4 regions of the Lentzea sp. NPDC020367 genome follow, and region 2 is predicted to be linked to each of the others. Evidence: riboswitches for the same ligand, from Rfam matches in the RefSeq annotation. Region 2 holds a riboswitch; each other region holds the start of a gene.
What was found. A riboswitch is a leader RNA that binds a small molecule or an ion and turns the genes downstream of it on or off. The one in region 2 is predicted to bind cobalamin.

Region 1: another riboswitch for cobalamin. It lies ahead of metE (5-methyltetrahydropteroyltriglutamate--homocysteine S-methyltransferase); the one in region 2 lies ahead of ACH413_RS03450 (hypothetical protein).
Region 3: another riboswitch for cobalamin. It lies ahead of cobN (cobaltochelatase subunit CobN); the one in region 2 lies ahead of ACH413_RS03450 (hypothetical protein).
Region 4: another riboswitch for cobalamin. It lies ahead of ACH413_RS42965 (iron ABC transporter permease); the one in region 2 lies ahead of ACH413_RS03450 (hypothetical protein).

The regions. Positions count from the first base shown of each region.
Region 1 covers NZ_JBIRVV010000001.1:189,803-194,789, forward strand. Annotated here, with positions in the region: gene ACH413_RS00920 (NPP1 family protein) at 1-531, opposite strand, end outside; gene metE (5-methyltetrahydropteroyltriglutamate--homocysteine S-methyltransferase) at 685-2,910, opposite strand; cobalamin riboswitch at 3,018-3,223, opposite strand; gene ACH413_RS00930 (TetR/AcrR family transcriptional regulator) at 3,222-3,782, opposite strand; gene ACH413_RS00935 (enoyl-CoA hydratase/isomerase family protein) at 3,857-4,597, shown strand; gene ACH413_RS00940 (AMP-binding protein) at 4,590-4,987, shown strand, end outside.
Region 2 covers NZ_JBIRVV010000001.1:775,622-780,608, reverse strand. Annotated here, with positions in the region: gene ACH413_RS03460 (ABC transporter substrate-binding protein) at 1-171, opposite strand, end outside; gene ACH413_RS03455 (ABC transporter substrate-binding protein) at 168-1,007, opposite strand; gene ACH413_RS03450 (hypothetical protein) at 1,007-3,463, opposite strand; cobalamin riboswitch at 3,547-3,688, opposite strand; cobalamin riboswitch at 3,759-3,885, shown strand; gene ACH413_RS03445 (prenyltransferase/squalene oxidase repeat-containing protein) at 3,918-4,919, shown strand; gene ACH413_RS03440 (ribonucleotide-diphosphate reductase subunit beta) at 4,974-4,987, opposite strand, start outside.
Region 3 covers NZ_JBIRVV010000006.1:261,237-266,223, forward strand. Annotated here, with positions in the region: gene ACH413_RS26425 (precorrin-2 C(20)-methyltransferase) at 1-1,111, opposite strand, end outside; gene ACH413_RS26430 (precorrin-8X methylmutase) at 1,108-1,728, opposite strand; gene ACH413_RS26435 (hypothetical protein) at 1,725-2,705, opposite strand; cobalamin riboswitch at 2,714-2,849, shown strand; gene cobN (cobaltochelatase subunit CobN) at 2,884-4,987, shown strand, end outside.
Region 4 covers NZ_JBIRVV010000020.1:34,512-39,498, reverse strand. Annotated here, with positions in the region: gene ACH413_RS42975 (ABC transporter substrate-binding protein) at 619-1,596, opposite strand; gene ACH413_RS42970 (ABC transporter ATP-binding protein) at 1,593-2,333, opposite strand; gene ACH413_RS42965 (iron ABC transporter permease) at 2,333-3,355, opposite strand; cobalamin riboswitch at 3,388-3,520, opposite strand; gene ACH413_RS42960 (YciI family protein) at 3,615-4,034, shown strand; gene ACH413_RS42955 (3-isopropylmalate dehydrogenase) at 4,106-4,987, opposite strand, start outside.

The DNA.
Region 1 (4,987 bases), 590 kb from region 2:
GTGCGTGCTGGCGCCGTCCTTGTGGTAGATGATCTTCGGGTGGTTGCCTTCCCACTGCACGTTGGCACGCGGGTGGGTCTTGTACTTGCCGTGCTCCGAGGTCGAGACGAACTGGGCCACGTCGTTCTGCACCCAGACGACCACGTGCTCGATGTCGTGGCGGTGGCCGCAGCAGTCGATCAGCGGAACGGCCTGGTCCTTCTCGAAGTACAGGTCGTACAGGTAGGCGCACCAGCCGTTGTTGCACTTGGAACGACTGTAGGAGTTGGTGTTGTCCAGGTCGGACCTGTCGTGGCAGTTGCCGTTCAGCGCGCCCGAGTTCTTCAGGCCGGGCGCGATGTCACCGGTCGGCGAGATCGCCGGGGTGGGGTAGCAGCCGTCGCCGTCGTAGTCGAACGCCGGCTGCCACTTGCCGTCGGCCTCCTCGTAGTTGGCGGGGATGGCCCGGGGCGGGTCAGCGAGCGCGATGCCGGGGAACAGTGCCGTGATCAGCAGTGCGCCGGCGAGCGCGGACAGGAGCTTCTTCCTCAACAGAGGCCTCCGGGGTGCAGGGGAGCGAGGCTTGCGAGGCCGAAGGTGGTACATGAACCACGTTCACGTCTAGGTACTTCGCCAAATCTTTGCCATACCGGGAAATTAACAACCCCGGGACGGAATCGATCACGTCCCGGGGTCGCGCTCTCATCAGCCCAGCTGAGCCCTCATGCGACGGGTCGCCGCGACCAGGTTTCGCAACGCGGGCTCCACCTCGGCGTAACCGCGCGTCTTCAACCCGCAGTCGGGGTTGATCCACAAACGTTCACCTGGCACCGCGCGCACCGCTTCGGTGATCAGCGAAACGATGTCGTCCTCGCTCGGCACCAGCGGTGAGTGGATGTCGTAGACGCCGGGACCGATGCCGCGCGGGAACTCCAGGCCCTCCAGGATCTCCATCTTGGACCGCGCGGCCTCGATCGTCGTGACGTCGGCGTCGAGGTCGGAGATCGCGCCGAGCACCTCGCCGAACTCCGAGTAGCACAGGTGGGTGTGGATCTGGGTGCCCGGCGTCGCGCCCGCGGTGGCGAGCCGGAACGCGCCGACCGACCACTCCAGGTACGCCGGTTGGTCCTTCCGGCGCAACGGAAGCAGTTCGCGCAACGCCGGTTCGTCGACCTGCACCACCCGGATCCCGGCGGCCTCCAGGTCGCGGATCTCGTCGCGCAACGCCAGCGCCACCTGAGCCGCGGTGTCGGCCAGCGGCTGGTCGTCGCGGACGAACGACCACGCGAGGATCGTCACCGGACCGGTCAGCATTCCCTTGACCGGCTTGGACGTCAGCGACTGCGCGTAGGTGCTCCACGGCACCGTCATCGGCTTCGGCCGGGACACGTCACCGTGGATGATCGGCGGCCGCACGCACCGCGACCCGTACGACTGCACCCACGCGAACTGCGTGCTGGCGAAGCCTTCCAGGTGCTCGGCGAAGTACTGGACCATGTCGTTGCGCTCGGGTTCGCCGTGCACCAGCACGTCCAGGCCGATGTCCTCCTGCAGATCGATCACGCGACCGATCTCGTCCCGCATCCGCTGCTCGTACTCGTCCTCGGTGATCTCACCGCTGCGCACGGCCGCGCGCGCCTTGCGGATGTCGCCGGTCTGCGGGAACGACCCGATCGTCGTGGTCGCGAGCGGCGGCAACCCGAGCCGGGCCTGCTGGGCGGCGGCTCGGTCCTCGTACGGCGCCCGGAGACTGTGCTCCGGCCGCAACGACTCGATGCGCGCCCGGACGTGGTCGTCGCGGCGCGGGCTGGGCACCTGGCGCTTCGCCTCGTCGGCCCAGGCGCCGTCGGCCCCGCCGCGCAAAGCCCTGCCCAGCACCACGATCTCGCGGACCTTCTGCCGCGCGAACGCGAGCCGCGCCTGCACGTCCGGCTCCAGGTCCTCGGCGTCCAGGTCGTACGGCACGTGCAGCAGCGTGGAGGACGACGACACGACGACCTCGTTCGCGAAGCCCAGCAACGTCGCGGCCTTCGCCAGCGCGGCGTGCAGGTCGGTGCGCCACACGTTGCGTCCGTCGACCAGGCCGGCCACCAGGATCTTGTCGCGCAACGCGGGGATCGCGACCGACGTGTCCGGTGCGCTGACCAGGTCGATGCCGATCGCCTCGACCTGCGACTCGGCCAGGATCGGCAGCGCCTCGCCGAGGTCGCCGTAGTAGCCGGTGACCAGGAGCTTCGGCCGGCCGGGCAGTCCGCTGAGCGTTCGGTACGCGCGGCGCAACGCGTTCAGGTCGGCCGGGGTGCGGTCGGCGGCGAACGCCGGTTCGTCGATCTGCACCCACTCGACGCCCTCGACGCGCAGGCGGCCGAGCAGTTCGACGTACGCCTCCAGCAGGCGGTCGAGCAGCGCCAGCGGTTCGAAGCCGGGCACCGTGCTCTTGGCCAGCAACAGGTACGTCACCGGGCCGAGCAGCACCGGCCGGGTCGTGACGCCGAGTTCGAGCGCCTCGCGGTACTCGGCGATCGGCTTGTCGCAGGCGAGCCGGAACTCGGTGTCCGGGCCCAGTTCCGGCACCAGGTAGTGGTAGTTCGTGTCGAACCACTTCGTCAGTTCCAGGGCCGCGGCGCCGTCGCGGCCTCGTGCCGCCGCGAAGTAGGTGTCCAGTTCGGACAGTCCGAGGTCGCGGAACCGCTGCGGGATCGCGTCGAACAGCAACGACGTGTCGAGCACCTGGTCGTAGAACGAGAAGGTGTTCGACGGAACGGAGTCCAGTTCGGACAGTTCGGCCCAGGTCTGCGCCCTGAGCTGCCTCGCCGTCTCCCGGAGGGCGGCCTCGTCGATCTTCCCGGCCCAGTACTGCTCGACCGCGCGCTTCAGTTCGCGCTTCGGTCCGATTCGGGGATAACCAAAGACAGTGCTGCCGATGGTCACAAGCTCTCTCCTCGCGAGCGTGCGGAAGCACCGGAGACACGCGAGCAGGACGGCACGCAGCCGCGCCCGTCAGCCCGCCCGAGAGGCTCCGGAGCACCGCGCACCGGGTCGGCGCGCGGACCGGCGGCAGGTCTTCGGACTCGTGGGCGTGTTGCTCGCTCCTACCGGCCGTCGCTTCCCAGATCTGGCAGACCCAGTGCTTCTGACGGCTTTCGTTCCCACTCACCGCTGCGGGGCAGTCCCGGACTCGCACCGGGTTCCCTTTTGCTCCACCCGGAACGAGCCCGGGTGAACCGCTGGCAGCACCGACCCTAGCGGGCCGCGCCGAGCATGCCCAGCGCCATAGCCGCGTACTGAATGGTGAGATCACTCAACTTGACCGGCCCCGCAGGGGAGTACCACCGGGAGACGCCGCTGCACATCTCCAGCAACGCGAGCCGCGCGACGCTCGGATCGGCGACCGTCAGCTTGCGCGCCTTCACGCCGTCGTCGATCGCGTCCTGCCAGAAGCGCTCGTAGCGGTCGCGCAACGCCACGATCTCTTCGCGGCGCTCGCCGGTCAGCGCGCGCATCTCGCCGTCCACCACCGCCGTCTCGCGCGGCTTCTCGGCGTGCGCCCGCACGTGCATCTTGACCAACGAGACGAGACGGTCCGTCTCGTCACCGGTGATCTGCTCGGCCTTGCCGATCAGCTCGGTCAGGCTCGTGCGCATGATCTCGACCAGCAGGTCTTCCTTGGTGCCCATGTAGTGGTAGAGCGTCGCCGACGACAGCCCGGCGGCCTGCGCGAGGTCGCGGATGCCGGTGCCGTGGAAGCCGCGCTCGGCGAACAACCGCACGGCCGCCTCGCGGACCCGTTCCTCCGTCGTCATGCTGCCTCCCTTGACCGGCCCGACTCGCTCACTCTAGCGTCAGGCCCGATCGATCGATCGATCGAAGGGGAGAGATGACCGTCGACTACTCCTGTGCCGAGGGCATCGCGCAGGTGCACCTGAACCGTCCGGAACGGCTCAACGCCGTGGTCCCGGCGCTGGTCGAGGACCTGCTGGCCGCGTTCGCACGGGCGCGCGAGGACCAGGCGCGGGTGATCGTGCTGGCGGGCCGCGGCAAGTCGTTCTGCGCCGGCCACGACCTGAAGGAGCCGGTGCCGGTCGAGACCGAGGAGCAGACGCGGGCCCGGTTGGAGCGCATCCAGGACGTGACTCGCGCGATCCGCGACTTCCCCGGCATCGTGATCGCGGCGGTCCACGGCTACGCGCTGGGCGCGGGCGCCGAGTTCGCGCTGGGCTGCGACCTGGTCGTGGCGCAGACCAGCGCGCAGTTCGGATTTCCCGAGGTCGGCGTCGGGCTCAGCGTGACCGGCGGGATCTCCAGCCTGCTGCCTCGGATCGTCGGTTTGGCGCGTGCCAAGGAGATGCTCCTGCTCGGCGAACGGATCCACCCTCCGCGCGCGTACGAGCTGGGGCTGATCAACTCCTACGCGCTGAACCACGAGAAGCACGCGATGAAGCTCGCGCGCCGCATCGCCGCCCAGCCGCCGGTCGCCGCCGGGCTCGCGAAACGGGCGCTCGACCTGGGCCTGGACTCGACGCTGGAGCAGGCGATGGCGACTGAGGTCGACCACGCGATCGTCACGAGCCTGTCCGGCGAGGGGGACGAGCCGCGGGAGGAGTTCGGCCGTGGCTGACCTCATCGGCGCGCTGCGGACGGCCGTGACGCGGTGGCCGGACAAGACCGCGTGGACGTTCGATCCCGGCGGCTCGTTCACCTTCGCCGAGATCGACGCGCTGTCGGACGGGTACGCGCAGGCGTTGCGGGACAAGGGGATCCGCGCGGGCGACCGGGTCGCGATCATGCTGCGCAACGTGCCGGAGTTCCCGCTGGTGTGGTTCGCGCTGATCAAGCTCGGTGCCACGGCCGTGCCGCTCAACGTCAAGTACCGCTCGGTCGACGCCTCGCACGTGCTGACCACCTCGGAAGCGGTTGCCGTGGTCAGCACCGAGGAGTTCCGGCCGCTGCTCGCTGATCACTTGGTGCACTACGTCGAAGAGCTGGAGCCTGTCGAAGGGTTCGTGCA
Region 2 (4,987 bases):
GCAGCGCACGATCGCGTCGCCGCCGAGCTGCTGGAAGTCGACGACGACGGTCACGCCCTGGTCGTCCTTGCAGAAGCCCGGATGGCCCTTGCTGTGGTCGATCGCGTGCACGACGGGTGCCGCCACCACCGTCAGGAACGTGGCGGCGGCCAGTGCGGCGATCCTCCTCATTGGACGGTCAGGGTGGCGGACGAGTACACCGTCACCCCGTTCCCGGTCGCGGAGATGATGTAGGTGTATGTGCCGGTCGCCGTGGGCGTGATGTTCTGCGTGCCGCCGGGCGTCGCGAGCGAACCGGACCAGCTGCCGCCACCACTGGCCGGGGAGACCGAGGACGCGCTGACCGACGTGGCGTTGGCCGACGTCCAGGTGAGGGACGTGGTCTGGCCGAGGGTGATCTTGCGGTCCAGGTCGTTGATCGACAGGGCCACGGTGGGGTTGCTCGCGTTCACCGCCGGGTTCGTCGGCGTCACGCCGGGAACCGGGTTGGTACTGGCCGACTTGTTGAGCGAGAACGACCATCCCTCGAAGCCACCAGGGATCACGTTGCGGTTCAACGCGCCGTAGCTGCTGTAGGTCCAGGTCGAGCCGGAACCGTCGGCGTGCCAGTAGCCCCAGTACGCGGAGCCGGGCGGGGTGTTGAAGCAGCCCTCCTTGTAGGTCGGGTTGCCGGTGACCGGGATGTTCTCGGTCGACGTCGGACGGCCGCCCACCCGGCACACGAACCCGAGACCCCACTTGACCGTGCCCGCGACCGCGATTCCCGCGTCCTGCAACGCTTTGATGCCGGTGCGGTCGGTGCCGGGAGTGGCGTTGGGCGAGCACCGCGTGATCGTCGGCGCGGCCACCCCGCCGTTGCCGTCCAGTTCCTGGAAGTCGACCACGATCGTCGTGCCGCTCAACGCGTCCGCGCCGGTGCAGATGCCGTCGTAGCCCGCGGCACTGGCAGGAGCGGGCGCGACGACCAGTCCGGTGAGGACCACCGCGGCGGCGAGAACTCTCTTCATCACTGAACCCCCTGGGAGAGACGACGGCGAAGCAGCAGAACGAGACCGGCGAGCACCATGGCGCCGCCGAGTGCGAAGTAGGACCACAGCGGCGGGTGCCACGGAGCGTTCTGGGCGACCAGCGCGGGGACCGGCTTGGCGTCCGCCAGCGGCAGGCGCACCACCGGTGACAGCGGAGAACCGTCCGCGCTGATCCAGGATCGGCCGGCGATGCCTTGTGCGGCAACGAGACTCGTGCCGAAGTCGGTCGTGCCGTCACCGCCGGACACCCGCGGCAGGCCCCCGTCGGCGAGCACCATTCCGCCGATGGTCTTCGCGGTACCGCTCACGTCCAGGCCCGCTGCCTGACGAGCACCCGCGACCGAGGCGCTCAACGCGATGGAGGGCGCGCCACCGTCGTCGTCGACCATGCCCTTGCCGTTCGGCTTGGTGCCGAGCAACGAGATCGCCTTCACGAACGCGGCCGCGCGCTCCTTCGACCACTCGGCCGGGGCCTGGGCGACGGGCGCGTCCTCGGTGAACGGCCTGCTGTTCAGCGCGGTGACCGCGGCGGCGGTGGAGGCGAGATCGCCGTCCTCGCAGTCGGCGTCGTCCATGCGTTCCGGGAACGTGCCGTCCTCGCACTGACGGGCGGCCAGCGCCTCGATCGCCTGGCCGGGGTCGGCGACGGTGGCGAGCACCGCCCAGGTGTGGCGGCGGACGGAGTCCTCGGAGTCCGCGAACGAACCGGTGTCGGTGAACAGGCCGTCCGCGCCCCGCAGTGCCGCCAAGTCGGCGCGCAACCGGTTCGCGAGGTCGTCGGACTTCTGGAACTGGGCCAGGACCACGAGCTTCGCGAGCGGTTCGGCGTAGGCGGCGTCGCCGGTCTCCTGCCCGGCGCCGTGCGCGTAGGCGTTGATCGCGTCCGGTGTCAGCAGAAACTCCGAGGCCTTCTTCGCGGCTTCCTGCTGCTCGCCCAGCGCGTGCAGGGCCAGCACCAGGTCCGCGGTCGCGTCGTAGTCGACGTAGGTCCTGTCGTTCTCGGTGACCTCGACGTGGTCGCCGCGCACGAGCTTGTCGGCCAGGTAGGCGCCGAGCTTCGCGGCGGACGTCGTCGCGGCCGGTTGGACGGTCTTCGGCGCCGGGGCGGGCTGGCGGACCACGGCCTTCGGCTTGGTCGTCGGCGCGGGCGCCTGAACGGTCGTGGTCTTGGTGTGCACGGGTGGTGGCGTGGTCGTGGTGCCCTGTGCCGCCGTGGTCGTCGTCGGGGTGCTGCTCGCCGTCGTGGTGGTCGGGGTCGGCTCGGGCACGTCGCCCTTGGCCAGCGCGTACAACCCGATCTGCGACAACCCGAGCGAGGCCTGCGCACTCGCCCTGATCCACGTGTCGATGCCGGAGATGCCGCCGGTGCGCGCCGCCTGGTACGAGGCCGGGTTGTACGCGATCGCACCGATCTGCCCGGCCAGCGCGGTACCCGCGTCGGACGCGCCGGCCTGCGCGGACTTCAGGAACTCGACGCCCCTGGCGACCTCAGGACCCGCGCCGCCCGCGTCCGCGAGCGCCTGCACGATCAGGCCGGTGCTGTTGGTGTTCGGCGCCTCGGTCCCGACACCACCACCCCAGCCACCACCGGCGGATTGGTTGTTCTTCAACCACGTCACGGTCCTCGCGATCGGCTCGTCGAGCCCGGTCGCCCCAGCGCGCTTCGCCGCGAGCATGGCCGACAGCGCGAGGCCCGTCGCGTCACCGTCCGGCGACGACGAGCCGTCCGCCTTCCCCTCGTCACACGAGGACACCTTGAGGCCCTCAGGTCCCTGGACGTACCCGAAGAAGATCCGGAAGTAGCCCTCGGAACACTGCTGCGTCACCATCTTGTCGATGGCGGGCTGGTCGTTCTCCCCCGCCACGGCCAGTCCGATCACGGCGAGGGACTGGCCGAACATGTTGGCGTTGTTGTTCACCATGTCCGCCCACTCGGGGTTCTTCGAGTAGTCGCTGACCCGGCCGGCGTCGACTCCCGAGCGCCGGATCGCCGCCTTCGTCTCGGCGACCATGTCGTGGCCGTCGAAGGCACGCGGATCACGGCCGGAGATCTGGGCGGCGAGCAGGGTCTTGGCCACCGCGCCGCCGACGATGATCTGGTCGAAGCCCTGGCCTGGAGCGAGGCCGTCCCAGGTGAAGTAGTCGGTGGCGTGTCCCTGGTCGTCCAGGAACTTCATGATCGGCTCGGCGAGCGCGCCGTCGCCCGAGGCGTGCATCGCGAAGACCAGGTCGAGCATCAGACCGTGGTCGGGCAGGTCGCCGCCGAGCGGGTTCTCCAGGGTGCCGTCGGGTCGCAGCTGGTGGGAGAGCCACACGGAGCTGGAGTGGGCGGCGTCGCGATCTCCCGCGGCGGCCGCGGTTCCGGCGATCGTCGTGGCGATCAGGCCCGCGCCGACGGCGAACGCCAGTGCGGCCAGGCTCCTGCGCCGGGTCATTTCTCTCCCCCTCCTCGTGCTGCTCGAGGAGAGGAGACGGCGCGGGGCGCCGGCAGCCACCCCTGCGTTTCGCGACAGCGGTCGGTCCGTTCACCCCGCCCGGATGGTGACCCGACTCGCCACTGGAAACAGTGGCCCACGGTTGCGCGACAGTGCCGGATTCCGACCGGCTTCCCCGTCACGGGCGAGGTATGAAGTTGTCGAGCCGAGCGAGGTTAACACCTGGAAACCGCTGTTCGGCACCGCCTTCGGGGTCGGAGGCGAGCGTCACATCCGTACCCGGTACGAGGCCTTGCGCGGCATGAGAACCTGTTGGGCGTTCAGCGCGACGCGGGGGAAGTCCGGTGAGAATCCGGCGCTGTCCCGCAACGGTGTGCCCTCCGCGGCAAGCCCGGTCACCCGCATCGCGCGGTGTTCACCAACTCCTGTCGTGGAAGTGCGGGAAAGGGTTCTCATGAGACGTCTGGTGCTCGCTGCTGTCCTGATGCTGGGCATTGGCACCGCTGTCACCCCCGCGGTGGCGGCCACGCACAACAAGTCCGACGCCGCTGCGGGCTGGCTCGCCCGGCAACTGGTCGACGGCGAACGGTTCGAGGCCGACTTCGGCGGTCAGAAGTTCCCGGACCAGGGCCTGACGATCGACGCGATCTTCGCGTTCGCCGCCGCCCGTTCCTCGGACACCAACGCCGAGAAGGCCATCACGTGGCTGGCGAAGCCGGAGATCACCACCGGGTACGTCGGTTCCGGCACCGAGGCCTACGCGGGCGCGCACGCCAAGCTGTTGCTGGCGGCGAAGGTGCGGCACAAGAACGGCAACGCGTTCGGCGGTGTCGACCTGGAAGCCGGTCTGCGTGGCCTGCTCGCGCCGTCGGGCAGGTTCTCCGACCGCTCGGACTTCGGTGACTTCTCCAACGCCTTCACCCAGTCCCTGGCGCTGCTGGCCCTCGAGCGCACGCCAGGTGGCACGCCCGCGTCGGCCAAGGCCTTCCTCGCCGGAACCCAGTGCCCCGACGGGGGTTTCCCGCTGAACTTCGGCCAGACCCCGTGCGCCAGCGACGTGGACTCGACCGCCTTGGTCGTGCAGGCGTTGCGCGCCACCGGTGACAACGTCAACGCCGCCGAAGGCACCACGTGGCTCGCGTCGAAGCAGAACGCCGACGGCGGTTTCTCCGTCGGCACCAACGCTTCCAACGCGAACAGCACCGGCCTGGCCGCGCAGGCGCTGGCCGGTCACCGCCCGGCCGCCGCGACGCAGGCACGGCAGTTCCTGCGTTCGCTCGCGGTCGGCTGCTCGGGTGCCGCAGCGGACCGAGGCGCGATCGCCTACGACGCAACGGGATTCGACCAGGCGACCGCTCCGCGTGCCACGGCCCAGGCGGTGCTCGGCCTGACCGGCGTCAAGCTCGCGAACCTCGACGGCGGCGGCAACCCCGCCGCGCCGACGCTCGCCTGCTGACGAAGCGGTGCCCCTGACCGGAGTTCCCGGCCAGGGGCACCGCACCGGCACGACTCAGAAGTCCTCGT
Region 3 (4,987 bases), on a different contig from region 2:
CGTGCCCGAGCGGCGCGCCCGCCTTGGCCGCCACGGCGTTCGCGGCCGTCACACCGGGGATGACGCGCACCGGCACGTCCGGGGACTCCGCCGCGACTTCCAGCACCGCGGTGGCCATGGCGAAGACGCCGGGGTCGCCCGACGACACGACGGCGACCCGCGCACCCTTGCGGGCGAGATCCAGGGCGAAGGCCGCGCGTTCGGACTCGACCTGGTTGTGCGAGGAGTGGCGCTTCTGGCCTGGCCGCTCGGGAACGCGGTTGAGGTAGGTGCTGTAGCCGACCAGTTCGTCGGCGGCCTCGAGCTCCTGGCGGGCCTCCGGGGTGAGCCAGTCGCGGGAGCCGGGGCCGAGGCCGATGACCACGACCTCGCCCTTCGGCTTGGCGGGCTTGGACTGGCTCGGCAGCAGGGCGAGCGAGAAGTACGGGACGCTCTCGGGATCGACGTCGGCCAGCGGCGACATCTTCTGGCGGCCGGTGGTGGCGCGTTCGACGTACCACGCGCCGTCGAGCCTGCCGGACGCTTCGAGGGCCGCGCGGACGTTGGCGAAAGTGCGGCCCAGCTTGAGGATCGCGGCGCTGTCGGTGTCGGCGAGCCTGGTCGCGAGCTCGGCGGGCGGCAACGTGCCCGGCAGGATCGTGAGCACCTCGTCGCGTTCCACGAGCGGAGTGCCGAGCACTGCTGAAGCACCGCTGACGGACGTGACGCCGGGGACCACTTCCCACTCGTACCGGTCGGCCAGGCGTTTGTGCATGTGCATGTAGGAGCCGTAGAAGAACGGGTCCCCGGCGGCCAGCACGACGACGTCGCGGCCGGCGTCGAGGTGCGCGGCCAGCTTGGCGGCGGCCTCCTCGTAGAAGGCGTCGATCTCGCCCTGGTAGTCGTCCGTGTCCTCGGTGGTGACCGGGTAGACGAGCTGTTCCACGATCTGCGGGTTCGGATCGTCCTGGCTGCGGAAGTACTGGGCCGCAATGGTCTTCGCGACCGACTTGCCGTGCCGGGCGCTGTGGAACGCCACCACGTCGGCTTCGTTGATGAGTCGCGCGGCCTTGACCGTCACGAGTTCCGGGTCGCCGGGACCCAGGCCGACGCCGTAGAGCTTGCCCGTCATTCTTCCTCGCTCGCGATCGCGTTGATGGCCGCCGCCGTCATGGCACTGCCGCCGCGCCGGCCGCGCACCACGAGGTGCTCCAGATCCGTTGCGGCCAAAGCTTCCTTGGACTCCGCCGCCCCGATGAACCCGACCGGGATGCCCAGTACCGCGGCGGGTCGCGGAGCTCCGGCGGCGATCAGGTCGAGGAGGTGGAACAACGCCGTGGGGGCGTTGCCGATCGCGATCACCGCGCCGTCGAACCGGTCCGCGAGCAGTTCGAGCGCGGCGGCGCTGCGCGTGTTGCCGATCTCCTGGGCTCGCGTGGGGGTGCGCGGATCTCCCAGGTAGCAAAGGACTTCGTTGTCCTTGGGCAGGCGGCGGCGGGTCACGCCGGACGCGACCATGTTGGCATCGCACAGGATCGGCGCGCCCGCCCGCAGTGCCGCACGGGCGTCGCGGACGACGTTCGGCGAGAAGGCGACGTCGGTCGGCAGATCGGTCATGCCGCACGCGTGGATCATGCGGACGACGACTTTCGCGACGTCGCCGGGGAACCTGGTGAGGTCCGACTCCGCGCGAATGGTGGCGAAGGACTGGCGGTAGATCTCCGCCCCGTCCTTGATGTACTGCGTCAACGGATCTCCTCGTAGCCGTCGCCGGTCGCGACGAACTCGGTCACATCGCCTGCGGGACGACCGCAGCGGCGGGCACAGCCTGACCAGTGAACGGGGCGGTCGTGCGGGGTTCCGAGCCAGGCTCGCGCGTCAGCTCGCACGTCGGAGAGCGACTTCGCGCAGCCCGGGCGGCCGGTGCAGGCGCTGACGCCGTGCCACGGGGAGGCCGGGTCGGTGATCAGGCCGGTGGTGTCGGTGCCTTCGGGGACGACCAGGCTGCGCCACGGGGTCAGGCGGAGGGCGACGCCGGGGAGCTGGTGAGCGTCGAGCCGGCCGAGCGGCACGCCTGGCGTCAAAGGTGAAGGTGCGACAGGCGTCACAGCCGGGGTGATGCGCGGGGCGTCGGTGGCACCGAAGTGAGCGGTGATCTTTCGCACACCGTCGTCCACTTCGGACAGGCGCCAGGCCTGGCCGCGGAGCTGCTGGAAGAGGCGGGCGGCGGTCACCACCGCGTCGACGGGGTCGGTGACGCGGACGCCGGTGTCGCGACCGGCGAGCAGAAGCACGTCGTTGACCAGGCCGAAGTCCCCTCCCAACCCGCTCACCGAGGCCCCGACCGTCACCAGGAACCTGCCCGGCAGATCCGCCAGCGCCGGGTCCGCGCACAGGGCCGTGTCGATCGCGTCGACCAGTGCCTGGTTGTCCTCCAGCGGTGCCGCGATGATGTTGCGGATCCGCTCGTGCGACGCGGAGGGCAGGAGCCCGGCCGCGGTCAGTCGCGTGCCCAGTTCCACGCCGTCCGCCAGGCCCCTGATCTGGAGGTTCGCCCGGGAGGTCAGCTCGATCGAGCCGGAACCCAGTTCGAGCGCGGCGAGGCGCACGACGTCCCACTGAGCAGCGGAAAGAGTGCCGCCGGGTACCCGGATGCGCGCCAGCCCGCCGTCGGCCGCGGCGTGCAGCTCGACGGCGCCGGGGCAGGCGTCCGGGTGACTACGCATAGGTCGGACTGTAACCCGCCGGTTAGGGTGAGCCCGAACGACGAAGCGCAGGAGGAAGCCGGTGTGAATCCGGCGCGGTCCCGCCACTGTGACCAGCGAACACCGCTGGGAGTCAGGAACTCCGCTTCGCCAGTCACCCGCATTTTGGGGCGAGGACCCCACGAGGGATGGAGCCTGCGTGATCCTGCTGCTGTCGACCTCCGACACCGACCTGCTGTCGGCGCGTGCGAGCGGTGCCGAGTACCGGCTCGGCAACCCCGCGCGACTCACGACCGACGACCTGCCCGTGCTCGTCGACGGCGTGGACCTGGTCCTCGTGCGCATCCTCGGCGGCCGCCGGATGTGGGAGGAAGGCCTCGACTGGCTGCTGGCCGGCGGGCTGCCCGTGGTGGTGCTCGGCGGTGAGATGCAGCCCGACGCGGCGCTGATGGAGCTGTCGACGGTGCCCGGTGGCGTGTGCGCCGAGGCGCACCTCTACCTCGCGCACGGCGGTCCGGCGAACCTCACCGAGCTGCACAAGTTCCTGTCGGACACCGTGCTGCTGACCGGCCACGGCTTCGAGGCCCCCGCCGCCACCCCCACGTGGGGTGTGCTGGAGCGCGAGGGAACGCCAGAAGGTCCGACGGTCGCGGTGCTCTACTACCGGGCGCACCACGTGGCCGGGAACACGGCGTTCGTGCACGCCCTGTGCGACGCGATCGAGGCCAAGGGCGGCAAGCCCCTGCCGGTCTTCTGCTCCTCGCTGCGCACCGCCGAACCCGAGCTGCTCGACACCCTCAGGCAGGCCGACGCGCTCGTCGTAACGGTGCTCGCGGCGGGTGGCACGAACCCCGCGAAGGCCTCGGCGGGTGGCGACGACGACGCGTGGGACGTCGGCGCGCTGGCCGCGCTCGACGTGCCGATCCTGCAGGGGTTGTGCCTCACGTCGAGCCGCGACTCGTGGGACGAGAACGACGACGGACTGTCTCCTTTGGACACCGCGACCCAGGTCGCGATCCCCGAGTTCGACGGCCGGATCATCACGGTTCCGTTCTCCTTCAAGGAGATCGACGAGGACGGGCTGACCGTCTACGTGGCCGACCCGGAACGGGCGCTGCGCGTCGCGGGCATCGCGGTCCGGCACGGCAGGCTGCGGCACATCCCGGTGGCCGAGCGCAGGATCGCGGTGATGCTGTCGGCGTACCCGACCAAGCACTCCCGCATCGGCAACGCGGTCGGCCTGGACACGCCGGCGTCGACCGTGCGGCTGCTGAAGGCCATGCAGGAGCACGGTTACGACATCGGTGACGCGCTGCCGGGCGTGCAGGAGCTGGACGGCGACGCGTTGATCCACGCGTTGATCGCGGCCGGTGGCCAGGACGCGGACTGGCTGACGCAGGAGCAGTTCGAGAGCAACCCCGTGCGCATCGCCGCGGCGGACTACCGGGAGTTCTACGAGACGCTGCCCGAAGACTTCCGCGAGTCGATGCAGGAGCACTGGGGCGAGGCACCGGGCACGCTCTTCGTCGACCACTCCAAGTCCAAGGACGGCGAGATCGTGCTGGCCGCGTTGCGGTCCAACAACGTCGTCGTGATCGTGCAGCCGCCGCGCGGGTTCGGCGAGAACCCCATCGCGATCTACCACGACCCGGACCTGCCGCCGTCGCACCACTACCTCGCGGCGTACCGGTGGATCGAGTCGAACTTCGGCGCGGACGCGGTCGTGCACGTCGGCAAGCACGGCAACCTGGAGTGGTTGCCGGGCAAGACCGTCGGCATGTCGGCGTCCTGCGGCACGGACGCGGCGCTCGGCGACCTGCCGCTGGTCTACCCGTTCCTCGTCAACGACCCCGGTGAGGGCACGCAGGCCAAGCGGCGCGCGCACGCCACGCTGGTCGACCACCTCGTCCCGCCGATGGCCCGCGCCGACAGCTACGGCGACATCGCGCGCCTGGAGCAGTTGCTCGACGAGTACGGCAACATCTCCGCGATGGACCCGGCGAAGGTGCCGGCGATCCGCGCGCAGATCTGGACGCTGATCCAGGCCGCCAAGCTCGACCACGACCTCGGCCTGGAGGACCGGCCGCACGACGCGGAGTTCGACGAGTTCATCCTGCACGTCGACGGCTGGCTGTGCGAGGTCAAGGACGTCCAGATCCGCGACGGTCTGCACGTCCTCGGCGAGGCGCCGACCGGCAGCGTCCGCGTCAACCTCGTGCTCGCCATGTTGCAGGCGCGGCAGATGTGGGGAGGTCAGGTCGCCGCGCTGCCCGGACTGCGCGAGGCGCTCGGGCTCACGACGA
Region 4 (4,987 bases), on a different contig from region 2:
GGGATGCGAGAGGTCTGCGCGTCGGGTGCCAGGGGCGGCAACTACCCGACGCGCTCGTCAATAATGATGGCGACGTACTGAACCATGTCGGCGATGCTGCCACAGCTCAGCACGGCGTACCAAGCGACGGGAGGAAATCTCCCACTATCTGGTCACGGGTTCACGCCTGTGACTGGACGCAAGGCAACCACCCTCGCAAGGCGACAAACGCACGCAAGGCGCCCCCTCCGCTGGAACAGGAACCAGCCACCGCAAGCCCACCCGCGCGGTGCCAACAGGCACGGCCCCTCACAAGGCAACCACGTACGAAGCCTGGCGGCGCAATGCCGAAGGCGAGCCGTCTGAACCTAGACCGCCGGGTAGCGGTGCACCCCGCTCATGGCGATTGGGGCTTGACCTTGAGGGGCTGGGTGCCACCCTGTCTGGGCTCGGCCGGGGCGCTTTTCACCCCGGCTTTGAGGCCGACTACGCGCCCAGCTAGAGGCTCAAGGTCAAGCCCCAATCGCAACCCCGCACTTCGTCACTGCCTGATGGACCACCCTCGCAAGGCGACCGCCCGCACGGAACGCGACCAACCCCGCTGGAACAGCAACAGCCCGCACGCAACCCGCACCGACATCACCCCTGGGACAGGAACTTCGCGAACGCCTCAATCGAAGCCGCGTTCCGAGGCGACTCCACCAACGCCGCATACGGCAACGAGAAGAACCTCTTCCCCTTAACCGCAGGCGAGTTGGCCAGCGGAGCGAAGCCCTCCAGGAACGCCTGCTTCTGCTCGGGAGTGTTCGCCTCCCCATCCGCATAGTCCACGATCAACACCACATCAGGGTTCCGCTGCACCACGGTCTCCCAGTTGACAGTCGTCCAACTGTCGTTGAGATCCCCAAAAACATTCTCCCCGCCGGCCTTGGCAATCACATCCTGAGGCGCAGCGTTCTTCCCGGACGTGAACGGCTGATCCTGCCCGCTGTCGTACAGGAACACCTTCGGCCGAGGCTTCCCCTCCATCAACTTCCCGGCACGAGAGATCTGCTCCTGGTACCCCGCAACCAGCTCCTCAGCCTTGGCCTCGACCCGAAAAATCTTCCCCAGGTTGCGAAGATCCGTGTAAAGCGCATCCAACGCAGGCATGATCCCGCGCTGCTTCCCCACCCCGTTCCGGCAGGCCTCGGTCAGCTGGTACGTCCCGATCCCCAAAGCCTTCAACGAGTCCGGCGTGAACCCGGTGCTCTCACTGAACCCGTAGTTCCACCCGGCGAACACCAGATCCGCGTTGACCCCCTGCACGACCTCCTTGGAGATCTTGTCCGACAGGTGCTTCACACTGCCGAACTCGGCCTTCCAGGGCGAGGTCCGCACGTCGACGGTGTCGACACCGGAGACCACGTAGCCGGCCATCCGATCCTTCAACCCCAGAGCGAACATCAACTCGGTGATCCCGGTGTCGTTGGTGACCACTTTGGACGGAATCTTGTCGAACGTGACCTGCTGACCGCAGTTGGTGACGGTCACCGGGTCGGACGCGGAGGTGTCCTGGGCGACCGTGGCACCGCAGCCGGAAACCAACAGCACAGCGGCAAGGACAACGGTTCTCAAGGGGTGACCTCCTGGTCGAACAGGAGCTGGGGAACTCCCGTGGTCGGATGCCGCACGACGTGCGCGGTGACGTGGAAAACCTTGGCGATCAGCTCGGGGACCAACACCTCGACCGGTGTGCCGGACGCAACGATCCGCCCTTCGTCCAACACGTAAAGGCGGTCACAAAAAGATGCGGCGAGGTTCAGATCGTGCAGAACCGTCAGCACCGTGATCCCCAGCCCACGCGTGAGCCGGAGAACGTCGAGCTGATGGCGAATGTCGAGATGGTTCGTGGGCTCGTCCAGCACGAGCACCCGCGGCTCCTGGGCGATCGCACGGGCGATGAGCACGCGCTGGCGCTCACCACCGGACAAACTGAGGAAGCTGCGCGAAGCGAGATGCGAAACGTCCACAGTGGCCAATGCCTCGGCCACCACCCGGACATCACGCGAAGGATCGCGGTCGTGCGGCAGCCGGCCCATCTCCACGACCTCGGTGACCGTGAAGTCGAACTCGACCTGCGACTCCTGCGTCAACGCCGCGAGGTGGCGGGCGACATCGTGTCGTTTGTGGACGTTCAAGCCGTCGAGCAGCACAGTTCCGGCGTCCGGCTTCAACGCCCGGTACACGCAGCGCAGCGTCGTGGACTTGCCGCTGCCGTTCGGGCCCACGATGCCGACGACCTCGCGAGAGGCGTGCAAAGAAACGTCGGAGATGATGTTCCGGACAGCGACGTCGTGCAGCTCGACGCGCATCAGCGGCCTCCGAAGACGTAGGACTTGCGACGCATCAGGAAGATGAAGCAAGGCACGCCGAGTGCGGCCGTGATGACGCCGAGCGGGAGTTCCTCCGGCGCCGCGAGCATCCGCGCGGCCACGTCCACCCAGACCAGGAACGACGCTCCGGCCAGCGGTGCGAGCGCCAGGACCTTGCGGTGGTCGGCGCCCACGACCATGCGCGTCAGGTGCGGCAGCATCAGTCCGACGAACCCGACGGCACCGCTGACCGCCACCAGCACACCGGTCATGGCCGCGGTGACGACGAACAGGTGCGTGCGGAACCGGTTGACCGCCACGCCGAGCGTGGTCGCGGTCTCGTCGCCCATCGCCAGCGCGTTGAGCTGCCGCGCCTTGGTCGCCAGGTAGACGATGCCGGCCGCGGTCACCACGGCGGCGACGGGCAGCGACTGCCAGTTCGCCCCGCCGAGGCTGCCGAGCAACCAGAACATCGCGGCCCGCGCCGCCTCACCGCGCGGTGCCTGGAACACCAGCAGCATCGCCACGGCGGAGAACCCGTACGCGAGCGCCGTCCCGGTCAACACGAGCCGCAACGGTGTGAGCCCTCGGCTCGTGCGTGCGGTGATGTAGACCAGGGCGGTAGCGCCAAGACCGGTCAGGAACGCTCCCACCGACAACGCGTAGACGCCGAGACCGGACAGGATGCCGAGCGTCGCCACCGCCGTCGCGCCCACGCTCGCGCCCGACGAGATGCCGAGCACGTAAGGGTCGGCCAACGCGTTGCGCACCATCGCCTGAATCGCGACGCCGACCGTGCTCAGGCCGGCGCCGACGACGGCCGCGAGCAGAACGCGGGGAAGCCGGATGTCCCAGACGATGTGGTACTGCCCGGCGAGGTCGGCGGGGATCGTGCCGCCGGTCAGCGCCGCCCACAGCAGTTCGAGCGTGAGGCCGAACGGAACGGAGACGGGGCCGAGCGCGACGCCCGCGACGAGACTGACGGCGAGCACGCCGACGAGCACGCTGATCTTGGAGAGCACTGGGTCCTTCCCGCAGTCCACGGCGGAGTCGGAACTTCTCGGTCACCGTGAGCGGGTGTTCGGGCTCGTCTCCTGATCAGGAGACCTACCGTTGCGGGTCAGCGCCGGACTTCGACCGGTCTTCCCCCACGCACGACTGAGGCGACCCTACCTGCGGAAACAGAAAGTTCGAAAATTTTCGGGTGTGATGTCGATCCGGCCCACGGCCCGTTCGACCTGTGGACGTCACCGAGAAAGACACCGAGCGAGGAGATCCACCGTGAAGTACATCCTGATCATGCGCGCCACCGACGAGGGCTTCGCCAACATGGGCGAGGTCGACTTCGACAAGATGCTGGAGACGGTCGGCGCGTTCAACGAGGAGCTGATCCGCGCCGGTGTGCTGCTGGCCGCCGAGGGTCTCTCCGAGCCGTCCGAGGGCGTCGTCGTGGACTACTCCGCCGAGCCGCCGGTCGTCACGGACGGCCCGTACGGCGAGACCAAGGAGCTGTTCAACGGCTTCTACCTGCTCAACGTCTCGTCGAAGGAAGAAGCGATCGAGTGGGCCAAGCGCATGCCGCTGGCAGGCCCGGGGTTCAAGACCGAGATCCGGCGCGTGCCGACGATCGACGAGTTCCCGCAGGACAACGAGTGGATCAAGAAGGAGCGCGCGTGGCGTGAGGCCAACGGCCAGCTCTGATCGACGCGCGGAAACGCCGAAGCCCGGCCGGAGAAATCCGGCCGGGCTTCAAAACGTCGAGCGGATGAACCTCAGCCAGTGCGGACGTTCGACGACACGAGTGCCGCGAGACGATCGCCGATGGCGTAGGTGGCCCCAGGCGACTGGTGGTCCCTGGTAGCGAGATCAAAGGCCACGGAGGCCTCGATCCGGCGGGCCGACTCGTGCTCGCCGAGGTGGTCGAGCAGCAGCGCGACCGACAGCACGGCGGCCGTCGGGTCCGCGATGCCCTGGCCCGCGATGTCCGGCGCCGAACCGTGCACCGGCTCGAACATCGACGGGTTGCGACGGGTCACGTCCATGTTTCCCGACGCGGCCAGGCCGATGCCACCCGTGACGGCGGCGGCGAGGTCGGTCAGGATGTCGCCGAACAGGTTGTCGGTGACGATCACGTCGTAACGGCCCGGGTCGGTGACCATGTGAATGGTCGCCGCGTCCACGTGCTGGTAGGCCACGGTGACGTCCGGGTGCTGCAGCGAGACCTCCTCCACGACGCGCGACCACAACGAGCCGGCGTGCGTGAGGACGTTCGTCTTGTGCACCAAGGTCAGGTGCCGGCGCTGACGGTTCGACGCACGCGCGAAGGCGTCCCGGACCACGCGCTCGACGCCGAACGAGGTGTTCAGCGAGACCTCGGTGGCGATCTCGTGCGGCGTGTCCTTGCGGAGCAGGCCGCCGTTGCCCGCGTACGGGCCTTCCGTGCCCTCGCGGACCACCACCATGTCGATCTCCGGCGGGTCCGCGAGCGGGCTGCGGACACCGGGGTAGAGACGAGCCGGGCGGAGGTTCACGTGGTGGTCGAGTTCGAAGCGCAGCCTCAGAAGCAGGCCCCGCTCCAGAATTCCGCTCGGCACCGACGGGTCGCCCACCGCGCCGAGCAGGATCGCGTCGTGCTGGCGAAGCTCTCCCAGCAC